3 regions of the Sphingobium sp. FW306-1B-F04DB genome follow, and region 1 is predicted to be linked to each of the others. Evidence: predicted binding sites of a transcription regulator. Region 1 holds the regulator's gene; each other region holds the start of a gene.
The links. The regulator LexA, encoded in region 1, represses DNA repair genes until DNA is damaged. The targets are predictions, from matches to a motif close to GTTCCNCNCTTGTTCT.
Positions count from the first base shown of each region.

Region 2: a site for LexA is predicted at 3,598-3,613, ahead of recA (recombinase RecA). Genes of this name have one in related genera too.
Region 3: a site for LexA is predicted at 2,594-2,609, ahead of uvrA (excinuclease ABC subunit UvrA). Genes of this name have one in related genera too.

Region 1 is NZ_JBYSXE010000017.1:31,781-39,374, reverse strand. It holds gene AC3WJD_RS10105 (ComEC/Rec2 family competence protein) at 1-2,115, shown strand, start outside; gene lexA (transcriptional repressor LexA) at 2,109-2,771, opposite strand; gene AC3WJD_RS10095 (molybdopterin molybdotransferase MoeA) at 2,827-4,011, opposite strand; gene moaC (cyclic pyranopterin monophosphate synthase MoaC) at 4,008-4,475, opposite strand; gene trpC (indole-3-glycerol phosphate synthase TrpC) at 4,472-5,260, opposite strand; gene trpD (anthranilate phosphoribosyltransferase) at 5,385-6,383, opposite strand; gene AC3WJD_RS10075 (anthranilate synthase component II) at 6,380-6,973, opposite strand; gene AC3WJD_RS10070 (YybH family protein) at 7,214-7,594, shown strand, end outside.
Region 2 is NZ_JBYSXE010000001.1:109,484-117,077, reverse strand. It holds gene AC3WJD_RS00565 (dicarboxylate/amino acid:cation symporter) at 1-292, shown strand, start outside; gene AC3WJD_RS00560 (dicarboxylate/amino acid:cation symporter) at 293-1,558, opposite strand; gene AC3WJD_RS00555 (glutathione S-transferase family protein) at 1,628-2,254, opposite strand; gene recA (recombinase RecA) at 2,445-3,524, opposite strand; gene AC3WJD_RS00545 (response regulator) at 3,757-4,113, opposite strand; gene AC3WJD_RS00540 (hybrid sensor histidine kinase/response regulator) at 4,191-6,611, opposite strand; gene AC3WJD_RS00535 (M13 family metallopeptidase) at 6,655-7,594, opposite strand, start outside.
Region 3 is NZ_JBYSXE010000035.1:4,280-11,873, reverse strand. It holds gene AC3WJD_RS14845 (dicarboxylate/amino acid:cation symporter) at 1-918, opposite strand, end outside; gene AC3WJD_RS14840 (MarR family transcriptional regulator) at 1,188-1,595, shown strand; gene AC3WJD_RS14835 (hypothetical protein) at 2,050-2,541, shown strand; gene uvrA (excinuclease ABC subunit UvrA) at 2,655-5,627, shown strand; gene AC3WJD_RS14825 (CHRD domain-containing protein) at 5,817-6,251, shown strand; gene AC3WJD_RS14820 (hypothetical protein) at 6,762-7,073, opposite strand; gene AC3WJD_RS14815 (hypothetical protein) at 7,070-7,594, opposite strand, start outside.

The DNA.
Region 1 (7,594 bases):
GCCCGATCGCGCGCGTCCGGCGACGTTACGACATGGCTGGAAAACTGGCTCGAGGCCGAGCGAGATCAACTCGCTCTGTGGATTCCCGTGGCGTTGGGGATCGGCATCGCGGCCTGGTTCTGGATTCCCATGCGCACGGGTTGGGTCGCGTTCCTCCTCGTGGCTTTGGCGGTTGCGCTCGGCGGCGCGGCGATCGGGTTTTCGCGCCGCGTGGGTAGGGGGTTGTTCTGGATTGGCGTCATGGCGGCATCGGGGTGCGCGCTCATCTGGTGGCGCGCGGACAGCGTTGCCGCGCCCGTGCTCGAGCAACCGGCGGTGACCCAGTTTCGCGGTCAGGTTCTCGCCGCCGAACCGCTCCCGGCACGCGGCGTGGTCCGCCTGCTGCTCGCACCGATCGAGGCGCCCGAACTGCCGGACCGGGTGCGCGTCAATATCGATGAGGCGGATGCATCGCCGCAAATCGCGCGGGGCGCCAAGGTTTCCTTGCGTGCGCGGATCATGCCGCCTCCCGAAGCCGCGGTGCCGGGTGCCTATGATTATTCGCGCCTCGCCTGGTTTTCAGGCATCGGCGGGACTGGCAAGGCACTGGGGGCGCCCGCGATTGTATCGCCCGCGCCCGACGCCTTGGGCGCCGGTTTCCGCGCCCGGCTGACGCGGCATGTGCGCGATTCGGTGGGCGGTGACGAGGGTGCGATCGCCGCCACACTTGCGACGGGCGATCGCGGGGCAATTACCGAAGAAGATGTCGAGGCGATGCGGCGCAGTGGCCTTGCGCACCTGCTCTCAATCAGCGGACTGCATGTGACCGCAGTGGTTGCCGCCACGATGCTGATCATGATGCGGTTGCTCGCGCTCAGCCCCAGGCTCGCGCTGCACTGGCCGCTGCCACTGATTTCCGCGGGGGCGGGAGCCTTGGCGGGGATCGGCTATACATTGCTGACTGGTGCCGAGGTGCCGACGATCCGATCTTGCATCGCGGCGCTGTTGGTGCTTGGCGGGATCGCGATCGGACGCGAGGCGATCACACTTCGCCTGATTGCGGCGGGGGCGCTGTTCGTGCTGCTGCTCTGGCCCGAGTCGATCGCGGGGCCCAGCTTTCAGATGAGTTTCGCGGCGGTCACTGCGCTGGTCGCGCTGCACGAACATACGGGCGTTCGCGCACTACTGTCGCGACGCGACGAGGCGATTGTGATGCGCCTTGGCCGATTGCTGCTCGGATTGCTGTTGACCGGAATTGCGGTAGAGATCGCGCTGACCCCGATCGCGCTGTTCCATTTCCACAAGTCGGGTGTTTATGGCGCCTTTGCCAATATCGTCGCGATTCCGCTCACGACCTTCATCATCATGCCGCTCGAGGGCCTGGCGCTTGTCTGCGACCTTGTCGGACTCGGCGAACCCCTCTGGTGGTTGACGGGCAAGGCGCTGGCGCTGCTGCTCGGGCTGGCGCGCTGGGTCGCAGAAGCGCCGGGCGCGGTCGCCGCGCTCCCTGTCATGCCCGCTCCGGCTTTCGCGCTCATGGTCACGGGCGGGCTGTGGCTATGCCTTTGGCGTACGCGCGTGCGCCAACTGGGGCTGGCGCCTTTATTCGTGGGCCTGATCTGGGCGCTTTCCGTACCAGGCCCCGACCTGCTCGTGAGCAACGACGGTCGACATCTTGCGCTTGCAGATGGCAAGGGTGGCTATGCATTGCTGCGCCCGCGCGCCGGCGACTATATCCGCGACGCGCTCGCCGAAAGCGCCGGGTTTGAGGGTGAACTGACCGATCTCGATGCGCTGCGCGGCGCGCGCTGCAATGCCGATGCCTGCGCCGCCGACATCATCCGCGGCACGCGCCGCTGGCGCCTGCTCGCCACGCGCAGCAGCCAGATCATGCCCTGGCGCGAACTCGTCGCGGCCTGCCGCGGCGCCGATATCGTCGTCAGCGACCGGCGGCTGCCTGATGGTTGCCAGCCACGCTGGCTCAAGATCGATCGGACTCTGCTCGCGCAAACGGGCGGCCTCGCGATCCACCTCGCGTCGCAAAACGTGCAGACGGTGAAGTCACCGGGGGATCATCCCTGGCTCAACCCGCCGCGCCCCGCAGCGTTGCCGCAATCTCGCCGAGGGGATCAGTAGCGGCGCAGAAGCCCCGCGAGCCGACCCTGGATACGGATCTGGTCGGGGCTGTAGCGCTGCGGATCATAGGCGCGGTTGGCCGGGTCGAGCCGCACCATGGCGCCCTCGCGTCGGAAATATTTGAGCGTCGCCTCGCTGTCCTCGACCAGTGCCACCACGATCTCGCCGTCGCGCGCAACGTCGGTGCGGCGGATCAGCGCATAGTCGCCGTCGAGAATCCCCGCCTCGACCATCGAGTCACCCGACACCTCGAGCGCATAATGTTCGCCCGAGCCCAGCAGTGCGGCGGGCACCGAGAGGGTGCTCTGGCCCTCGAGCGCCTCGATCGGCATGCCCGCGGCGATGCGGCCGTGCAGCGGAATCTCGAGCACGTCGTTGGCGGCGATCGGAATCTCGCGCGGTGCGGGGGCGCTCGGCGCCTTGATCGGTTTCACCTCGGCGCGCTCGGGCAATTTGAGCACTTCGAGCGCGCGGGCGCGATTGGGGAGGCGGCGGATGAAGCCGCGCTCCTCGAGCGCGCTGATCAGGCGGTGGACGCCCGACTTGGACTTGAGGTCGAGCGCTTCCTTCATTTCCTCGAACGAAGGCGAAACGCCCGTTTCGGCGAGCCGATCGCTGATGAAACAGATCAGTTCATGTTGCTTGCGCGTCAGCATCACCGCACCTCCAAAGGAACGAACGGAGAACGTGTAGGAAACAAAAGATTCCAAGTCAAGTCAGCGGCAGGATCTCCGCGATTGCGCCGGCCGGCGCGGCGGGCGCGTGCGGGGGGCGCAGGATCAATGCATTGGCCGAGGCCAGCGCAACCATCGCGGCGCTGTCCTGGCTGGTCGCAGGGCGGACAATGCCGTCGGACCAGATTCCGCGCAGATATTCGGCACGGCCGGCGGTCGGCGGAAGGTCGGTTTCGAGCGTCGCGCGATGTGTGGCGGGCAAGGGATCCCGCGCGCCGGCGAGATGCGCGACGAGCGGCCTGAGGAACAGCATCGCAGTCGCGAAGGCGGACACGGGATTGCCGGGCAGACCAAGTGCCACCGCCGCGCCCAGCCGGCCCGCCATCAGCGGCTTGCCCGGCTTCATCGCGATCTTCCAGAAATCGAGCATCGCCCCCGCGGCTTCGAGCGCGGGGCGGACGAGATCGTGGTCGCCGACCGAGGCACCGCCCGTCGTCACGATCACGTCTGCGTCGAGGGCTGCGCCGAAGGCGGCGCTGAGCGCGTCGAGGCGGTCGGGCACGATGCCGCGGTCGAGAACGTCGACCGGAAGATCGCCGAGCAACGCGGCCAGCATCACCGCGTTGGACGAGGGGAGTTGCGCGCCTTCGACGGGCATGCCCGGCGGAACGAGTTCATCGCCCGTCGAGATCAGTGCGACCTTGATGCGCCGTCGGGCCGCGAGCGTACCGTGTCCGCCGATCGCGGCGAGGCCTATGCGCGCGGGCGTGAGCCGGTCACCGGCGGCGATCAGCCGGTCGCCCTCTGCGAAGTCGCTGCCCGCGCGGCGAACGTGCTGGCCGGTGGCGGCGGGGCCTTCGCCGGTGAGGGTCAGCGCGGTGCCGTCGCGCGCGACCTCTTCCTGGATGACGATCGTATCGGCGCCTTGAGGTAGCGGGGCGCCGGTGAAGATGCGGACGGCTTCGCCCGCGCCGACCGAGCCGTCATAGCCCTTGCCCGCCACGCTTTCGCCGGTCACCCTCCAGGGGCCGGGCAGGTCTGCGAAGCGGATGGCATAGCCGTCCATCGCCGAAAGATCCGCGGAGGGCTGGTTGCGGAGTGCCGTCACATCTTCGACCGCCCAGCGGCCCGCGGCCTCGACGAGCGATACGGTTTCGACCGCCACCGGCTCCACCAGCGCGAAGAGCCGTGCCTGTGCCTCGGTGACGGGCAGCAGGCTCATGCCCGCCAGTCGCCCGATTTGCCGCCCGATTTGGCGATAAGCCGAACCTCGCCGATCTCCATGCCGCGGTCGAGTGCCTTGGCCATGTCATAGACGGTGAGGAGCGCGACCGAGACCGCGGTCAGCGCCTCCATCTCGACCCCGGTCTGGCCAGTCGTTCGCGCGGTGGCGGTGGCGGTGACGCCACGGTCATCGGGAGCGAGGTCGATTTCGACCGAGGAGAGCGGCAGGGGGTGGCAGAGCGGGATCAGTTCGCTCGTCTTCTTGGCGGCCATGATCCCCGCGACGCGCGCGACCGCGAGGACATCGCCCTTCTTGACCAACCCGTCGCGGATCGCGGCGGCCGCGTCGCCTGACATGGTGATCCGGCCCGTCGCCACTGCCTCGCGCGCGGTGGCGTCCTTGCCCGACACATCGACCATCCGCGCGGCGCCCGTCTCGTCGAGGTGCGTCAACCTGCTCATGCGACGCCCAGAAGCTCGCGCGTCGCCTGTTCGACGTCGTCCTGGCGCATCAGCGCCTCGCCGACGAGGAAGCATTTGACGCCATGCTCGGCCATCGCGTCGAGATCGGCGCTGGTCCTGAGGCCGCTCTCGGCGACGAAGGTGCAGCCGTCGGGCGCGCGACCGACAAGTTCATAGGTGCGCGCAAAATCGACAGAGAAGTCCCTGAGATCGCGATTGTTCACGCCGATCAGTCGGGACTTGAGCTTGAAGGCGCGATCGAGCTCGTGGGCGTCGTGGACCTCGACCAGCGCGTCCATGCCGAAGCGGATCGCCTCGGCTTCGATTTCGGCCATCAGCCCGTCGTCGAGCGCCGCGACGATGATGAGGACCGCATCGGCGCCGAGCGCGCGCGCCTCCGCCACCTGCCAGGGATCGACCATGAAGTCCTTGCGCAGTACGGGGATCGACACCGCCGCGCGCGCCGCGACGAGATAGGCGTCGGCACCCTGGAAATAGGGCTCGTCGGTCAGCACCGAGAGGCACGCGGCGCCCGCGCGCTCATAGGCGGCGGCATGCGCAGGCGGATCGAAATCGGGACGGATCAGCCCCTTGGAGGGGCTCGCTTTCTTGACCTCGGCGATGAGGGCGTGGCCAATCTTCGCCCTGGCATCGAGCGCGGCGCGGAAGCCGCGGGGTGCGGATTGCGTCCGTGCTTCCGCTTCAAGCTCGGCGAGAGTCTTCAGCGCCTTGCGACGGGCGACTTCCTCGCGCTTGGTGGTGCAGATTTCGTCGAGCTTGTTCATCGGCAAAAATCCCGTGTCATTCCCGCGAAAGCGGGAATCCAGCGGGTGGCTGACGCACCACCGGCCTTCGTCGACATCGCATGGATTCCCGCTTTCGCGGGAATGACAAGAAGGATGGGACCGGTCATCGGTACGCAATCCAGCAATCGAGGAGCGTGTTGGCAAGGCCGTTGTCGAGCACCTCGCGCGCTTCCTCCACGCCTTCCTCCCAGCTTTCGACGCGGCCCGCGACCATCAGCGCGGCCGCGGCGTTGAGAAGGACCGCATCGCGATAGGCGCCGGGCTCGCCCTTGAGCATCGCGCGCATCGCGGCGGCGTTATACGCGGCATCGCCGCCGCGCAGCGCCTCGAGCGGATGCCGTTCGAGACCGATATCCTCGGGCGCGATACGCGCGGTCTTCGTGCCAGCCTTGCTCACCTCTATGATCGTGCTGGGGCCACCGATCGAGAGTTCGTCAAGCGGCTCATCACCCGCGACGAGCATCGCTGCGTCGAGCCCCAGCAGTTCCATCGCACCCGCGACGACGGGCAGGAAATCGGGGCGCGCGACGCCCATCAGCTGGCGCGTCACGCGCGCGGGATTGCACATCGGTCCGGTGAGGTTGAACACCGTGCGTCGGCCGATCGCCTTGCGGATCGGGGCAAGCTTGCCGAGTGCGGGATGGTGCTTCTGCGCGAAGAGGAAGGCGATGCCGATATCGGCAAGGCTGCGTTCGGCGGTGGCCGAGGCGCGGTCGAGATCGAGGCCCAATGCCTCGAGCGTATCTGACGAACCCGCCTTGCTCGACGCCGCGCGGTTGCCGTGTTTGGCGACGGGGACGCCGCAGGCCGCAACGACGATCGCGACCGCGGTCGAGACATTGACGCTGTGGCTGCCGTCTCCGCCGGTTCCGCAAACGTCGATCGCGCCTGCAGGGGCTTCGATCGCGATCATGCGCGCGCGCATTGCGCGGGCGGCGGCGGCGATCTCGACGCTGGTCTCGTCGCGTTCGGACATGACGGTGAGAAAACGCTGGATATCCTCATCCGTCGCGCGCCCGTCGAGCATGTCCTCGAACGCCGCGAGCGCGGTTTCGTGATCGAGCGGGCTGGATGCGTCGGGAAGCTGGACGATCGTGGTCATGCCAGTTCCTTCACCTTCAGCCCCGCAAGCCGCATGAAATTGGCGAGCATCGCATGGCCATGCTCGGTCGCGATGCTTTCGGGGTGGAACTGGACGCCGTGGATGGGCAGGCCTTCGTGGCGGAAGCCCATCACGGTGCCGTCGGGCGCACGCGCATTGACGATCAGGCTTTCGGGCAGCCCTTCCTCGGGCACGATCAGCGAGTGGTAGCGCGTTGCGGTGAAGGGCGAGGGCAACCCCTCGAAAAGGCCGGTGCCGTCATGCGTGACGGGCGAAGTCTTGCCGTGCATCAACTCGCCCGCGCGGATCACCTGCCCGCCGAAATATTGGCCGATCGACTGGTGGCCGAGGCAGACGCCCAGAAGGGGTTTTCCCGCCCTGGCGCAGGCGCCGACCAGATCGAGCGAGATCCCCGCCTCGTTTGGGGTGCAAGGGCCGGGCGAGATCAGGAAGGCCTCAGCGCCCGAGGACAGCGCCTGACCGGCGGAGATCGCATCGTTGCGCACGACGTTCACCTCGGCGCCCAGTTCCATCAGATAATGGACGAGGTTCCAGGTGAAGCTGTCGTAATTGTCGATGACGAGGATCATGGCGCGGGCTTTATCGGCTGGAGGAGCGGGGGGGAAGCATTTGCTTCTATCGGCGCATAAAGCGGACGCGAGGGGGCATCAAACTTCTCCGAACTTCGCGAACATCACGCATGTGAGGCATGAAAAATATGGCATTTCGACAGGATGTTGCGTTTGCGGCGGCAAGCATGACAGATGGGGCGCGTGTAGGACAGGCCGCGCGGGCATGGCGCTGCGGCTGGCGTATGAGGGAGACAGTTCGTGCTGCGTCAATTGCTTGCCCTGACGGCATTCATGCTGGTTCCGGTGTCGCCCGTGTCGGCGCACTCGCCCTCGCAAGCAGAGGGCGAGCAGGCGCGCGCCGAGATACTGAAGGTGGTCGCGGATATGCAGGCTGCCTGGAATCGGGGAGATTTCCGCGGTTATATGGCGGGTTTCAAGAACCCCGACGTTATCTTCGTCTCGGGCGGGCGGATCAAGGACGGCTGGCAGGGCGCGCTCGATGACTATGTCCGCAACTATGGCGCATCGGACGCGACGCGCGGCACGCTGACCTTCTACGACATGACGGTCGAGCTATTGGCGCCCGATGCGGCGCAGCTGATCGGGCACTATCGGCTCGACCGGCCCGAAAAGCCGATG
Region 2 (7,594 bases), on a different contig from region 1:
GGGCGTGCCGCGCGCCAGCCTCGTCGTGATTTCGGCAACGCTCGCGCTGTTCGACATTCCCGAGGCCGGGTTGCTGCTGATCCTCGCGGTCGACCATTTCCTCGACATGGGGCGTTCGGCGACCAATGTCGTCGGCAATGCGGTGGCGAGCGTGGTGGTGGCGAAATGGGAAGGCAAGCTCGACCCGCTCGAGCCCGCCGAGATCGAGCCGCCGCACGCGCCGTCGTCGCACAGCATCCTGCATGCGCCCGAAACGCCCGACGACGCGGTGCCCGACTCGTTCCGCGCCTGATCAGGCCAGTTGCCGTTCGGTCGCCTCGCCGCGCGAGACGACCGCGGCGATGGCGAGGTCACCCGTCACGTTGAGCGTGGTGCGGCACATGTCGAGAAAACGGTCGACGCCGAGTACGAGGCCGATGCCTTCGGGGGGCACGCCGACCATGCCGAGGATCAGCGCGATCACGGGCAGCGAGCCCGCGGGCACGCCTGCCGTGCCGATGCCGCCGAGGATGCAGATGAACAGCACCGTGGCCTGTTGCGCGAGCGTCAGTTCTACGCCGAAGAACTGCGCGAGGAAGAGCACGGTGATGCCTTCGAACATCGCGGTGCCATTCTGGTTGGCAGTGGCGCCGATCGTGAGCACGAAGCGCGACACGCGCGGCGGCAAGCCGAGATTGGTCTCGGCGACGCGCAGCGCGGTGGGCAGCGTGGCGTTGGACGAGGCGGTCGAAAAGGCCATCACCATCGCCTCCTGGACACCGCGGAAGAAGAAGAGCGGAGACATGCCCCCGACGATGCGCAGCATCAGCGGATAAACGACGAACATCTGGAGCCCGAGCGCGAGCAGCACGACGCCGACATAGGCGCCAAGGCGCTCGAGCAGATCCCAGCCGAAGATCGCGGCGAGGTTGAACATGAAGCAGGCGACCGCATAGGGCGCGAGCCGGATGACGAGGCCGATCAGCCGCATCGTGACGTCGAACATGCCCTCGATCACGCGCCGGAGCTGTTCCGCAGCGGGGGTCCGGACGAGGAGCAGCCCGACGCCGAACATCAGCGCGAAGAACATCACCGCGAGGATGTCGTTCTGCGACATCGCGGTGACGACGTTGCTGGGGATGATGTTGAGCACCGCGTCGATCCCGGTCGGCGCCTCCCTGCCCCCCGCGACGATCGCCTGGGCGCCGTCGCGCGCATCCACCAGCAGCATCTGCGCCAGCGCAGGATCGACACCCGCGCCGGGCCTGAGCAGGTTGACGACCGTCAGCGCGAGCAGGACCGCGACCGTCGAGACGAATATGGTGATCACGAGCGTCTTGACGCCGATTCGCTTGAGCGCGGTGATGTCGCCCATCTCGGCAATCCCCATCACCAGCGCCGAAAAGATGAGCGGGATGACGAGCATGAACAGCAGCCGGAGGAAGATCTGGCCGATGGGTTGCGTCACATAGGTCGTGACGACCTCGAGCCAGGGCGCATCGGGCGCGGTCATATGGACGACCAGCCCCGCAACGAGGCCGACCAGAAAGCCGATGAGCATCTTCAGCTGGAGGGACATCGTTACTCCTCCCCAACGGTTCTAACCCCCTGATTGCGATGCTGTTCCCGTGCCCGCCGCCGCATCGGGTCAGGCGAAGGCGTAGGGTCCGCCCTTTTTGAGCGCCGCCTTGTAGGCGGGGCGCGCATGGATGCGCTCGATCCAGCCATTCAGATGGGGGCGCTGCTTCGACAGCCCCGCACGCTGACGCGCGGCCTCCAGCGGAAAGCTCATCATGACGTCCGCCGCCGTGAACGCGTTGCCCGCGAACCATTCGCGCGTCGCGAGTTCGGATTCGAGCCAGTCGAGATGCGTGTCGATCATTGCCTGGATGCGCGGGCGCGCTGGCTTGCCGAGGATACCCATGCGGTTGATGACGAGCATGACGAGCAGCGGGGGCATCAGCGACCCCTCGGCATAATGGATGAAGTGGCGATAGCGCAGGATATCGTCGCGATGTGGCGGCGGCCCCAGTTTGCCGTCGGCGCGCTCGACCAGATACTCGACGATCGCGCCCGTTTCGACGACGATGCGATCGCCATCCTCGATCGCGGGCGACTTGCCGAGCGGATGGACCTTCTTGAGTTCGGGCGGCGCGAGCATCGTCTTGGGGTCACGCTTGTAGTGGCGGATCTCATAAGGCAACTCGACCTCCTCGAGCATCCAGAGCACGCGTTGCGAGCGGGAATTTTCGAGGTGGTGCACGATAATCGTCACAGGCGCTCTCCATCGATGTCCGTGCTCATGTTCGCACCTTTCCCTTGAATCGTGAAAGAAAATCACGCCAGCTCAAACGGAAAGGGCCCGCCGACGCGCGACGGGCCCCTTGGGTGCTTGATGCGTAGGCGCGGCGCCTATGCGTACTTCCTGGCGGGAAAACCGGTACCCACTTTTCCGGGAAGTACGATCAGAGTTCGCCGTCATCCTCCGCATCGGGTCCGGCCATCATTTCCTCGGCGACCGCGTCGGTGCGCGCGCGGATCGCCTTTTCGAGGCGGTCTGCGACCTCGGGATTTTCCTTGAGATAGGTCTTGGCGTTCTCCCGGCCCTGGCCGATCCGGATCGAATCATAGGAGAACCACGCGCCCGATTTCTCGACGAGTCCGGCCTTCACGCCGAGATCGAGAATCTCGCCGATCTTGGAAATGCCGGCGCCATACATGATGTCGAACTCGACCTGCTTGAAGGGCGGCGCGACCTTGTTCTTGACGACCTTCACGCGCGTCGTGTTGCCCGTGATTTCGTCGCGGTCCTTGATCTGGCCGGTGCGGCGAATGTCGAGACGGACCGAGGCGTAGAATTTGAGCGCGTTGCCACCCGTCGTCGTCTCGGGATTGCCGTACATCACGCCGATCTTCATGCGGAGCTGGTTGATGAAGATGACGATGCAGCGCGAACGGCTGATCGAGCCGGTCAGCTTGCGCAGCGACTGCGACATCAGGCGCGCCTGCAGGCCGACATGGCTGTCGCCCATCTCGCCCTCGATCTCGGCGCGCGGCACCAGTGCCGCAACCGAATCGACGACGAGAACGTCGATCGCGTTGGAGCGGACGAGCGTATCGACGATTTCGAGCGCCTGTTCCCCCGTATCGGGCTGCGACACGATCAGTTCGTCGATATCGACCCCGAGCTTCTTGGCGTAAACCGGATCGAGCGCATGCTCGGCATCGACGAAAGCCGCGGTGCCGCCCATTTTCTGGGCCTCTGCAATGACATGGAGCGCAAGCGTCGTCTTGCCCGAGCTTTCCGGTCCGTAAACTTCGACCACGCGGCCGCGCGGCAAGCCACCGATGCCCAGCGCGATGTCGAGCCCGAGCGAGCCCGTCGAGATCGCCTCGATTTCCATCGCCTCGCGCGAGCCCAGCTTCATCGCCGAGCCTTTGCCGAACGCGCGATCGATCTGCGCGAGTGCCGCTTCGAGAGCCTTTTGCCTGTCCATATTCCCCGTCTTCTTATCGGAATCGATGAGCTTCAATTGTGCCGACATGGCCGCTTCCTCTCGTAGATCGAACACCCGTTCGGTTCAACGCAGGAGCAGTTCGTACAGCATTTGTTCCACGAGAACAAGAGTGGAACGAAAAGGAGGATTCTGCCCCATTTCCTTCCTGTCATTCCCGCGGAAGCGGAAATCCACGCGATGCTTCAATCCGCCTCGTGCTTCACGAAAACCGTTTGGATTCCCGCTTCCGCGGGAATGACATCGAGAGTGGTGTCTGGAATTATGCGGCCAGACGGTCGAGCGCGGCGCGGACGCCGTCCATGGTGAAAGGCTTGGCCAGCACAGGCGCTTCGGCATGCGCACCCGGCATCGCCTCGGTCTGCCCCCCGCTCGCCAGCAGATAAGGCTTGCCGTTCTCGGCGAGCTTGTCGGCCAGCGGCCAGCACAGTTCGCCCCCGCGCAGGTTCACATCGAGGATGACCGCATCGAAGCTGCCCTGGTTGACGAGCGGCAAAGCGGTCGCGACCGAATCCGCGGTGCCCGCGCGCTGATGCCCCAGCGCTTCGATAAAATCTTCCAGCATCATCGCGATGAGTGGCTCGTCCTCGACGATCAGGATACGCATGGGCGTGGTCATGCCGGCCTCAATAGCAGCGGCAACGTTCGGGCAAAGCGAATTATTTGACCGCGAATGCGTTTTGCCTTGAGTGCGCGCTATTTGGTCCCGATCGCCGCGCGCGTCGCCTCGGCAAGCTGATGCACCGAGAAGGGCTTGGGCAGGAACGCGACGCGATCGAGGTCGATCGATTTGCGCAGTTGCTCCTCGGCATAGCCCGACATGAACAGGATCTTGAGATCGGGCCACGTCTTGCGCGCCTGACGCACCATGGTCGGCCCGTCCATCGTCGGCATGACGACGTCGGAGATCAGCAGGTCGATCTCCACGCCGTTGCCGAGCATCTCGAGCGCCTCCTCGCCATTGGTGGCGGTGAGCACGGTATAGCCGTGGCGCGTCAGCGCGCGTTCGGCGACCGCGCGAACCATATCCTCGTCCTCGACGAGCAGGATCGTGCCGCTGCCCCACAGCTCACCCTGCTTGACCTTTGGCGCGGTGCCCGTCTCCACCTTTTCCTCGGCATGGTGGACGGGCAGGTAAATGATGAAGCTCGTCCCTTCCCCCAAGCGCGAATCGGCGAAGATGAAGCCGCCCGATTGCTTGACGATACCGTAGACGGTCGACAGGCCGAGCCCGGTGCCCTTGCCGACTTCCTTGGTGGTGAAGAAGGGTTCGAAGATCTTGGGGAGCAGGTCTTGCGCAATGCCCGTGCCCGTGTCGCTGATCTTGAGCGCGGTATAGTCGACGATCGGCAGGATCTCGCTGCCCATCTGGCGGACCTCGCGCGCGGGCACCGCATAGGTCTGGATCGTCACGCTGCCGCCCTTGGGCATCGCGTCGCGCGCATTGACGACGAGGTTGACGATCACCTGTTCGAGCTGGCCCGGGTCGGCGCGCACCGCGCCGAGATTGCGGCCATGGCTCACATTGAGAATCACGGTCTCGCCCAAAAGCCGCTTGAGCAGGTTGGAAACCTCGGAGATGACATCGGGCAGCTGGAGCACTTGCGGGCGCAGCGTCTGCTGGCGCGAAAAGGCCAGCAGCTGGCGGGTCAGGCTGGCGGCGCGGTTGGAGTTGTTCCTGATCTGCTGGATATCGTCATAGTCGCTGTCGCCGGGCGCATGACGCATCAGCATCAGGTCGCAGTGCCCGATGATCGCTGTGAGGATGTTGTTGAAGTCGTGTGCTACGCCGCCCGCGAGCTGGCCCACCGCCTGCATCTTGGTCGCTTGTTCCGCCTGGCGCTTGAGCTTCGATTCCTCGCTGGTGTCCTTGAGCGAGAGCAGCACCGCGGCCTCGCCCAGCCCGCGCGCGCCCGCGATGGTCAGCGCCACGGGCTCCTCGGGATTGTTCCTCAGGCGTACCGCGATATCCCCCGACAGCGCCTGTTGCCCCGCTCCGAAACGACGGACGGTATCGGCCACCGCGGCCTTGTCCTCGCGCACCACGAGGTCGCCTGGATAGACGGGCATGGTACCGTCCTCGATCGCAGCCGCACGCGCAAAGGCATCGTTGAGGAAAAGGAAGCGACCGTCGCGATCGGTGAGCGCGAGCCCGAGCGGGAGCATCGAGAGCAAGGTCTGGAGATGACTTCCCGTGCCGCCGGGGCCGCCGATCCGGCCCGACACCGCATATTCGTCGTCGATGAGGAAGAGCAAGGTGGGGCTGTCGATCGCCCCCGCCTCGAGCGGCATCTGAAGCAGGCGCAGCGCGGTGCCCTTGGCCCCCTCTTCGGCGAAGCGGATCACGCCCTCACGATCCGAGACCAGCAAGGTCACGAAGTCGCGGCCTTCGATCGGCGCATCGGCGCGGCCCGCGGCGCGCGCGACAAAGGCGCGGTTGGTGGCGCGGATTCGCCCCTCGCCCCCGACCAGCGCTACCATGATCCCCGCCTCGCCGAGCCGGTCGCCCCCCTCGCCCTCGATCAGCCGCCGTGCCTCGGTGCGCAGGTCGACGGTACGATGGCGACGAAAGCGCCACAGCAGATGGTCCTCGGCCTGCCCCGAGCGCAGGACACGCACGGAAAAGCGCGCGCCATTGTATTCGATCAGGTCGACATCGGCCTGCCCGTCGCGCCAGGCGTCGCGCCCTGCGGCGGTCAGCTGTGCCACACCCGACGGGCTGAGCGGAAGGCCGGGCGGCGTGGCGAAACCCTGGAACCATGCCCCGAACAGGTCATTGGCGCATGCCAGCCGGCCCGCGCGATCGGTGATCGCGATCGCGGTACCGTCATTGTCCGCGGCCTCGCGCGTCAGCGACCAATCGATCGTGCCTTCGGCGGGCTGATAGGGCGGATAAAGCCGCCGGAAAACGAGCATCAGCGTCGCGGCGAGCACGATCGTCGCCGCAAACCCGGCAGCCATGGCGAGATTGTGGCTGGCCCACAGGATCAGCAACGCAGAGAGCAACGCCGCAGCGCCGACGATCAGCAGAAGCCAGCGATCCCCCGCGCGCGGCGCCAGCGGCGTAGGGCGCGGCGCGGCGTCTTCGATGAGGGCTTGGAGCGGCGTTGCGTTCATGGGCAACTGCCCTCTTCGCCGCCGCTCCGATTGCCGTCAAGCGCTACCAGATGCGGACACGCTTGTCCTGCGAGAGATAGAGCTTCGCCGCGGCGTCGGGCTTGTACGCGCCGTACCAGGGATCGAGGTTGCGGACGACCCAGGTGCGCTGCGCCGAGGGCGAGTGCGGATCGGTCAGCAGCCGCTGGCGCAGGTTTGCCTCGCGATAGTTGCGGCGCCAGACCTGCGCCCAGCCCAGATAGAAGCGCTGGTCGCCGGTGAAGCCGTCGATCACGGGCGCGGGCTTGCCGCCGAGCGAGGTCTTGTAGGCCTCGTACGCCACGGTGAGGCCGGCAAGGTCAGCGATGTTCTCGCCCAGGGTGAGCTGGCCCTTCACATGTTCGCCGGGCAGCGGCGCATAGGCATCATACTGCGCCACCAGCTCCGCGGTGAGCGCGTTGAACTTCGTGACGTCCTCCTCGGTCCACCAGTCGGTGAGCGTGCCGGTGGCATCGTACTTGCTGCCCTGATCGTCGAAATGATGGCTGATCTCGTGCCCGATCACCGCGCCGATGCCGCCATAGTTCACCGCCGGGTCGGCGTGCGGATCGAAGAAGGGCGGCTGAAGGATCGCGGCGGGGAAGACGATCTCGTTCATCGAGAAATTGGCATAGGCATTCACCTCCATCGGCGTCATGCCCCATTCCCAGCGATAGATCGGCTTGCCGAGCTTGCCGATGCTGTACGCGTGCTGGAAATTGGCCGAACGGACCGCGTTGCCGAACAGGTCGTCGCGCTTGATCTCGAGCCCCGCGAAATCGCGCCACTTGTCGGGATAGCCGATCTTGGGGGTGAAGGCGGCGAGCTTGGCGCGCGCCTTGACCTTGGTCTCGGGCGCCATCCAGACGAGACCCTGGATGCGCTTGTCCATCGCCGCGATGACGTTCTTGACCAGCGCGTCGGCCGCGGCCTTGGTCTCGGGCGGGAAATAGCGCTGGACGTAG
Region 3 (7,594 bases), on a different contig from region 1:
GCGGAAGATTGCAACCGCGATCGGCAGCGAAACGCTCGCCACGCTTGCGGGCACCCCGAGCGTTTCGCAGCTCTTGAGCATCGGCGGCAGCGAGGCGAGCGAGGACTGTGTCGACAGCGCGACCGCCTGTGCGGGCGCGACCGCGCGGACAAAGGCGCCAAGCCGCAGCCGCCCGCCGAACACCGCCATCGGATAGGCCAGTGCCCAGGCAGCCAAGCCCGCGGACGACACGATGATGATGTAGTGAAGCAACGCCCCGATCGCCGAGGTGCCAGCCTGGATCCCCAGCGCGAGCGCAAGCGCGAAGACGCCGATCGGCGCGAGCCACAGTACCCAGCCGACCATCACCAGCATCGCATCCGCGATCGCCGCAAAGAAGCCGGTGAGCGGTTCGCGCTGCGCTGCAGGCAGACGTGCGATCGCGACCGCGAAAAGCGCGGTGAACAGGATCAGCGGCAGCATCGCGTCGCCCGCCGCCGCCGCGATCGGGTTGGTGGGAACGATCGAGCCCAGGAAGTCGGCGAAGCCGGGAGGTGCCGGAACCGCCGAGTGCGGTTGGCCGAGCGATGCCCTTAGCGCCGCGGCCGCCTCGCCCGGCATCGGCCAGAGCGCGAGCAGCGAGGGGATGAGCACCGCCGCGATCGCGGTCGAAAGCCAAAGCAGACCGATGAAGAGCAGCACCGATTTTAACGCCAGCCCGCCACCGCGTGCGCTGTCCGCGGTTTTCGCGATCCCCGTGATCAGCAACGCCACCACCAGCGGGATGATCGTCATCTTGAGCATGTCGAGCCATAGCCCGCCGATCGGGCCCGCGATCGCGACCACACGGTCAAGTCCCGCAAGCTTCGCCCATGCCGCCCCCGCGCCCAGCGCGAGACCGGCCAGCAATGCAATCAATATCCGCCACGCTTGCGGCATTCACGTCCCCCCCGATGGTCAGGCTTCCGTGTCTAGGGCAGTTCCCGAGCGAGTTGGAACAGCTTTTTCGGACAGAGGCCTATAGACGGCGATTATCCGGCCGGGATCATCTGCGCGACACCGTCAGCAGGGTGAGGAAAGGCACCGTGGCGCATAACCTGCCCTCGCTAGCCCCCGTCTTGCGTTTCGCCCTGCCATACCCGGTTGCCCTGCGCGCGTTTCGGGCTAACATCGGCGCGATGGCAGAGGGGAGCGGGGCGCTGACACCGATGGCGGTAGCGGAAGTGCCGGCGGCGATGGGCGATCGTGCCGATGCGCGACTCAAGCTCGCGCGCGGACTGCTCCAGATGCGCCAGCTGCGCCTCGAACTCTTCAACCGCGACTATTTCGGCGAGGCGGCGTTCGACATGCTGCTCGACCTCTATGCCTGCCATTGCGAGGGGCGGACGGTGTATCAGAACGACGCCTATATCGCCTCGCTCGTCCCGCCCGCCACCGCGCATCGCTGGCTGCAGACGCTCCAGCGCGACGGACTGGTGACGCTCTCGGGCGACCGGCGCGACCGGCGCCGCACCATCGTCCACCTCACCCCGCTCGGCTGTTCGCGGATCGAGACGCTGTTCGACGCGTGGCTCGCGATCCGTGATTCGGTCGCGGGCGGCGCCCACTGGGCCTGATACGCCCTTAATATCAAAAAATAGGGGTCGACGCGGACGCCGGCTTGCGTGCGGCATTGCCGCGCCCGCGTCGACCGCCTGGATGACGTCCGCATTCGGCCCCGTGTCCGTCGCTGCGGCGCGTTCTGTCATGACCCGCCCCTGCAACGACGCTTGCGCCCGGCCGACGCAACGCACATCATCTTCGCCTGTGCCCCCACACAGGCTGCGCCCCGAAGCGCACGGCACCGAAAAGCTCCTCTCCCGATGCAGTTGCGAGCCTAGCGCGTCGGGGCCACGGCGCCAGAGCGCACGCGGCGCGCAACCCGCCATTTTGGCCCCATTTTGAAAGCATCGAGCAGCTTCAGCGGCTTGCGTCCCGTCGCGAGACGTATTCCATCTTCGTCGGCCCAGGCGGTCGCGCTTGGCTGCGGAATTGTCACCCGATTTAGGCGTTTGCATCCGGGGGAGGGCGATGGGTACAAGCCCGATTCTGATGTTCGTGGCCGCCGCCGCCCCGCAGCCGGCCGCGACACATTCACCCTCGGAAAAATGGACCGTCGAGTTCGCCGACTCGATGTGCGTCGCCATGCGGGAATATGGCACGCCGGACGATCCGCTTACGCTGCTTGTAAAGCCGCTGCCCGGCGATTCGAACATCGAACTCATGCTCGCGGCACGCCGAAACGTGACCCGCAAAACGAAAGGGGAGACCACTGTGACGCTGGGCCCCTCGGGTCAGGTCGTTGCCGCCTATTATTATGACGTCTACGTGCCCAAGCTCCGTCGACACATTAGCCGCTATTATGCGCAGGATATCCCGCTGGAAGCACTCGGCGGCGCGACCGCCATCGGTTTCGACGCCGGTCTGGCGTCGCGGCGAGACTTCGCGCTGATCGACATGAAGCTACTGCGCAAGGTCTTAAGCCAACCCGCCAGCCGCACGTCTTGCCCTTCGCGCTGCTGACACTATCTGGCAGCAGGGTCGCGCAGCCCGCCGCACCCGCGCTTGCGCCCTGCGAACAAATCTGGAACAGATGCCACCATGCTGACACATATACCGAAGCGTCGGTGTTCCGAATGCTGACTCACATAAGCGTACGCGGCGCGCGTGAGCACAATCTCAAGGGCGTCGATGTCGAGATTCCGCGCGACACGCTCACCGTGATCACCGGGCTTTCGGGCTCGGGCAAATCCTCGCTCGCCTTCGACACCATTTATGCCGAGGGGCAGCGCCGCTATGTCGAGTCGCTCTCGGCCTATGCGCGCCAGTTCCTCGAGCTGATGCAGAAGCCCGATGTCGACCATATCGAGGGGCTCTCCCCCGCGATCTCGATCGAGCAGAAGACGACGAGCCGCAACCCGCGCTCGACCGTCGCGACGGTCACCGAGATCTACGACTATATGCGCCTGCTCTGGGCGCGCGTCGGCATTCCCTATTCGCCCGCCACGGGGCTCCCCATCGCCGCACAGACCGTCAGCCAGATGGTCGACCGCGTCATGCAGCTCCCCGAGGGCACGCGCTTCTACCTGCTCGCCCCCGTCGTGCGCGGCCGCAAGGGCGAGTATCGCAAGGAGCTCGCCGAGTGGCAGAAGGCGGGCTTCACGCGCGTGCGCATCGACGGCGACTTCTACGAGATCGAGGAAGCCCCCGCGCTCGACAAGAAGTTCAAGCACGACATCGAGGTCGTGGTCGACCGTATAGCCGTCAGGGAAGGCATCGAGACGCGCCTCGCCGACAGCTTCGAGACCGCGCTCAAGCTCGCCGAAGGGCTGGCATACGTGGATCTGGCGGACACGACGGTCGCGGCGCTTCAAAGCCCCTCCCCTGAAGAGGAGGGGCTCAAGGGCGGCATGAAGGGCGGCAACATGAAGAATGTTGCCGCCCCCGACAACCGCATCGTCTTCTCCGAGAAGTTCGCCTGCCCCGTCTCGGGCTTCACCATAGCCGAGATCGAGCCGCGGCTCTTCTCGTTCAACGCGCCGCAGGGGGCGTGCCCCGCCTGCGACGGGCTCGGCGAGAAGCTGCTCTTCGACGAGGATCTCGTCGTCCCCAACCACGACCTCTCATTGAAGAAGGGCGCGGTCGTCCCCTGGGCCAAGTCCAACCCGCCCAGCCCCTATTACATGCAGGTCTTGGCGAGCCTCGCGCGCGAGTTCGGTTTCTCGCTGGACACGCCGTGGAAGGATCTTCCCGGCGAGGTCCGCCTGATCATCCTCCACGGCACCGGGGGCAAGCCCGTCACGCTCACCTTCGTCGACGGGCGCAAGAGCTACGACGTCCGCAAGCCCTTCGAGGGCGTCATCGGCAACCTCAACCGCCGCATGCTCCAGACCGAGAGCGCGTGGATGCGCGAGGAGCTGAGCAAATACCAGGCCGCGCACCCGTGCGAGACCTGCGGCGGCGCGCGCCTCAAGCCCGAGGCGCTTGCGGTGAAGATCGCGGGCACCGACATCAGCACCACCACACGCCTCTCGGTCGCCGACGCGCTCCCCTGGTTCCTCGATCTCCCCAATCACCTCACTACCCAGCAGAATGCGATCGCCGAGCGCATCCTCAAGGAGATCGTCGAGCGCATCGGCTTCCTCAACAATGTCGGGCTCGACTATCTCAACCTCGATCGCACTTCGGGCACGCTCTCGGGGGGCGAGAGCCAGCGCATCCGCTTGGCTTCCCAGATCGGCAGCGGCCTGTCGGGCGTGCTCTACGTCCTCGACGAGCCCTCGATCGGCCTCCACCAGCGCGACAATGACCGGCTGCTGGAGACGCTCAAGCGCCTCCGCGATCTCGGCAACACCGTGCTCGTCGTCGAGCATGACGAGGACGCGATCCGCCACGCCGACCATATCATCGACATGGGGCCCGGCGCGGGCGTCCATGGCGGCGAGATCGTCGCCGAGGGCACGCTCGAAGAGGTGCTCGCCAACCCCGCGAGCATCACCGCGGATTACCTGACCGGCCGGCGTGAGGTCCCCGTCCCCGCGAAACGCCGCAAGGGTTCGGGCAGGAAGCTCACCGTCCACAACGCCACCGCGAACAACCTGCGCAACGTCACCGCGAGCATCCCGCTCGGCACCTTCACCTGCATCACGGGGGTCTCGGGCTCGGGCAAGTCGAGCTTCACCGTCGACACGCTCTACGCCGCCTCCGCCCGCGCGCTCAACGGCGCGCGGATGATCGCGGGCCGGCATGAGAAGATCACCGGGCTCGAGCATCTCGACAAGGTGATCGACATCGACCAGTCGCCGATCGGCCGCACCCCGCGCTCCAACCCCGCCACCTATACCGGCGCCTTCACCAATATCCGCGACTGGTTCGCGGGCCTCCCCGAGTCAGAGGCGCGCGGCTACAAGCCGGGTCGCTTCAGCTTCAACGTCAAGGGCGGCCGCTGCGAGGCGTGCCAGGGCGACGGCGTGCTCAAGATCGAGATGCACTTCCTCCCCGACGTCTACGTCACCTGCGACGTTTGCCACGGCGCGCGCTACAACCGGGAGACGCTGGAGGTGAAGTTCAAGGGCAAGAGCATCGCCGACGTGCTCGACATGACGGTCGAGGACGCGGTCGAGTTCTTCAAGGCCGTCCCCCCGATCCGCGACAAGATGGCGATGCTGGCGGAGGTTGGCCTCGGCTACGTCAAGGTCGGCCAGCAGGCGACGACGCTCTCGGGCGGCGAAGCGCAGCGCGTCAAGCTCGCCAAGGAACTGAGCCGCCGCGCCACGGGCAACACGCTCTACATCCTCGACGAGCCCACCACGGGCCTCCATTTCGAGGACGTCCGCAAGCTCCTCGAAGTCCTCCACGCGCTCGTCGAGCAAGGCAATTCGGTGGTGGTGATCGAGCACAACCTCGACGTCATCAAGACTGCCGACTGGATCATCGACCTCGGCCCCGAAGGCGGCGTCAAGGGCGGCGAGGTGGTGGCCGAGGGCACGCCCGAGAAGGTCGCCGAAAACCCGCGGAGCTTCACCGGCGGCTATCTCAAGCCGCTGCTGGAGCGCGGCAAGAAGGCGCCTGCGACCGAGCTGCAGTTCGACGAGGCCGCGGCCGAATGATCCTTCTCCCGTGGTGGGAGAAGATACGCAGCCTTGCATCCGCCCGTCGATACTGGCCCGCGGCGCGCGCTGGCAAGCGCCGCGCCGGGTAGAACCCCCGTGGAACAGTTGCGCGGCGCCGGGGGTTGCAGCGAAAGAAGGGCGGGCGGATTGCGATCGTCCCGCCGTCTTCAGCAAAAGGAGGTTTGCATGAAAATCCTCTTATCAGCCCTGCTTCTCGCGCCCGTTGCGCTCGCAGCCGGCACCGCCGCGCCCGCCCAGCAGGGTGGCCGGCCGATCTCGGTCAGCATGACCGGCGCCGCCGAGGTGCCCGGCCCCGGCGATGCCGACGGCAGCGGCACCGCCAGCTTCCGCATCAATCCCGGCCAGACCCAGGTCTGCTACGAGTTGGCGGTCAAGAACATCGAGACCGCCACCGCGGCACATATCCACCGTGGCGCGCCCGACGTCGCGGGCCCGGTCGTGGTCCCGCTCGACGCCCCCGCGAGCGGCACCAGCAAGGGCTGCGCCGATATCGATCGCGCGCTCGCCAAGGAGCTGATCCAGACCCCTGCGGCGTTCTACGTGAACGTCCACAACGCCCCCCACCCCGCGGGCGCGGTACGCGGCCAGCTCGGCAAGTAACATCCGGCACGGCCCGCCGGGCGGAAGACCGCCCGCGGGCCCGCTGCGGCGCGGCAAGCCCGCCTAGGAACCGAGCCGTAGAGCGTTTCAACTTGATCCATACTAGAAATGGCAGCGTTCGTAGATGATTTAAATGAATTGAAATACGATAAAGGTGCAAGATTGCCAGATTTATCATCAAGCTTACGAACAAGTCCGTCTATGGCCGCAAATCGTGCACGAATATCGGAAATAGAACTATCAGTATTTGGTATCGTCCTTGAAATATCAAAGACATTCTTGTTTATATCTTCCGTTTTAGATAGTGCGGACAAGAAGGCGTCGAATCGCTTGGTTGCGGCCTGAGTAAGCCGTAATCTCTTCAACCTGCGTGTTACGCATTAAATCCCCCCATTGGACCGATATGCACTCGATCCACTGTCCCTATTACCGTGTTCTGCGAGTGATTGAATAGCGCGTTACAATGGAGTCAAGGGAGAAGCGCGCCCAACGGCACTGCGTTTACTCTTTTCAAGTCTCGACAGAGGCTGTTGCGATTTCCACCAACGCCCCTCCCTCAACCCGATACACCTTCCCCCGCTCGATCGCCTCGGGCCGCACATGGAGCGCCGCCAGCGCCCCCGCTTCACCAATCCCGTCCGACGCCGCCTGCGCGAAGGCGGCTTTTTCCAGCGCCTCGGGCGGGGGCAGTTCGCCGCGCCCGGTCGCCGCGAAATAATGGGTGGAGACGATCGAGCCGTCCTCCACCGCGTAGAGAATCACCGCCGCCTGCGGCTGGATGCCGCCGGGGCGGGGCTCGCGCTTCTGTTGGGACTTCGTCATGTCCTGCCCTCCAGTGAGCCGTCCTGTTCCGCGATCAGCGCTTCGGGCAACTGCGGGTGGAGCAGGTCGGCGCGGATGATCCGCCGCACCTCGCTGTGGTGGCGTGCGAAGCCGCTGCTGAACCCCTGCTTCGCGCGCGCCAGGAAGTGCGAGAGTTGCGGCAGCTCTTCAAGAGCGAGCTCGGGCGGATCGCCGGCAAACAATTTCCTCTTGCCCTCATACTCCTTGATCACCGCCCCCAGATACGCCTCCATCCGGCGGAGGGCGCCTCGCAGTTCGGTGTCCGAGGAAAACGCCTTGCTGCTCGTCACGACGTCACTCACCAGCCGCTCGAATTCGAGCTGGCGGTCGTTGATCAGCACCATCGCCTCGTCATAGTTCGCGGCCTGTACCAGCGTCCGGCCATCCCGCTCTTTCAGGCCACGTGCACGCATGAGCCGGCGGACGCTCTTGACGTCGTTGTAGCTTGCAGTCGTCTGTTCGAGCGTCGCCTGCAGCAATGTATCGCGATACTCGACCTG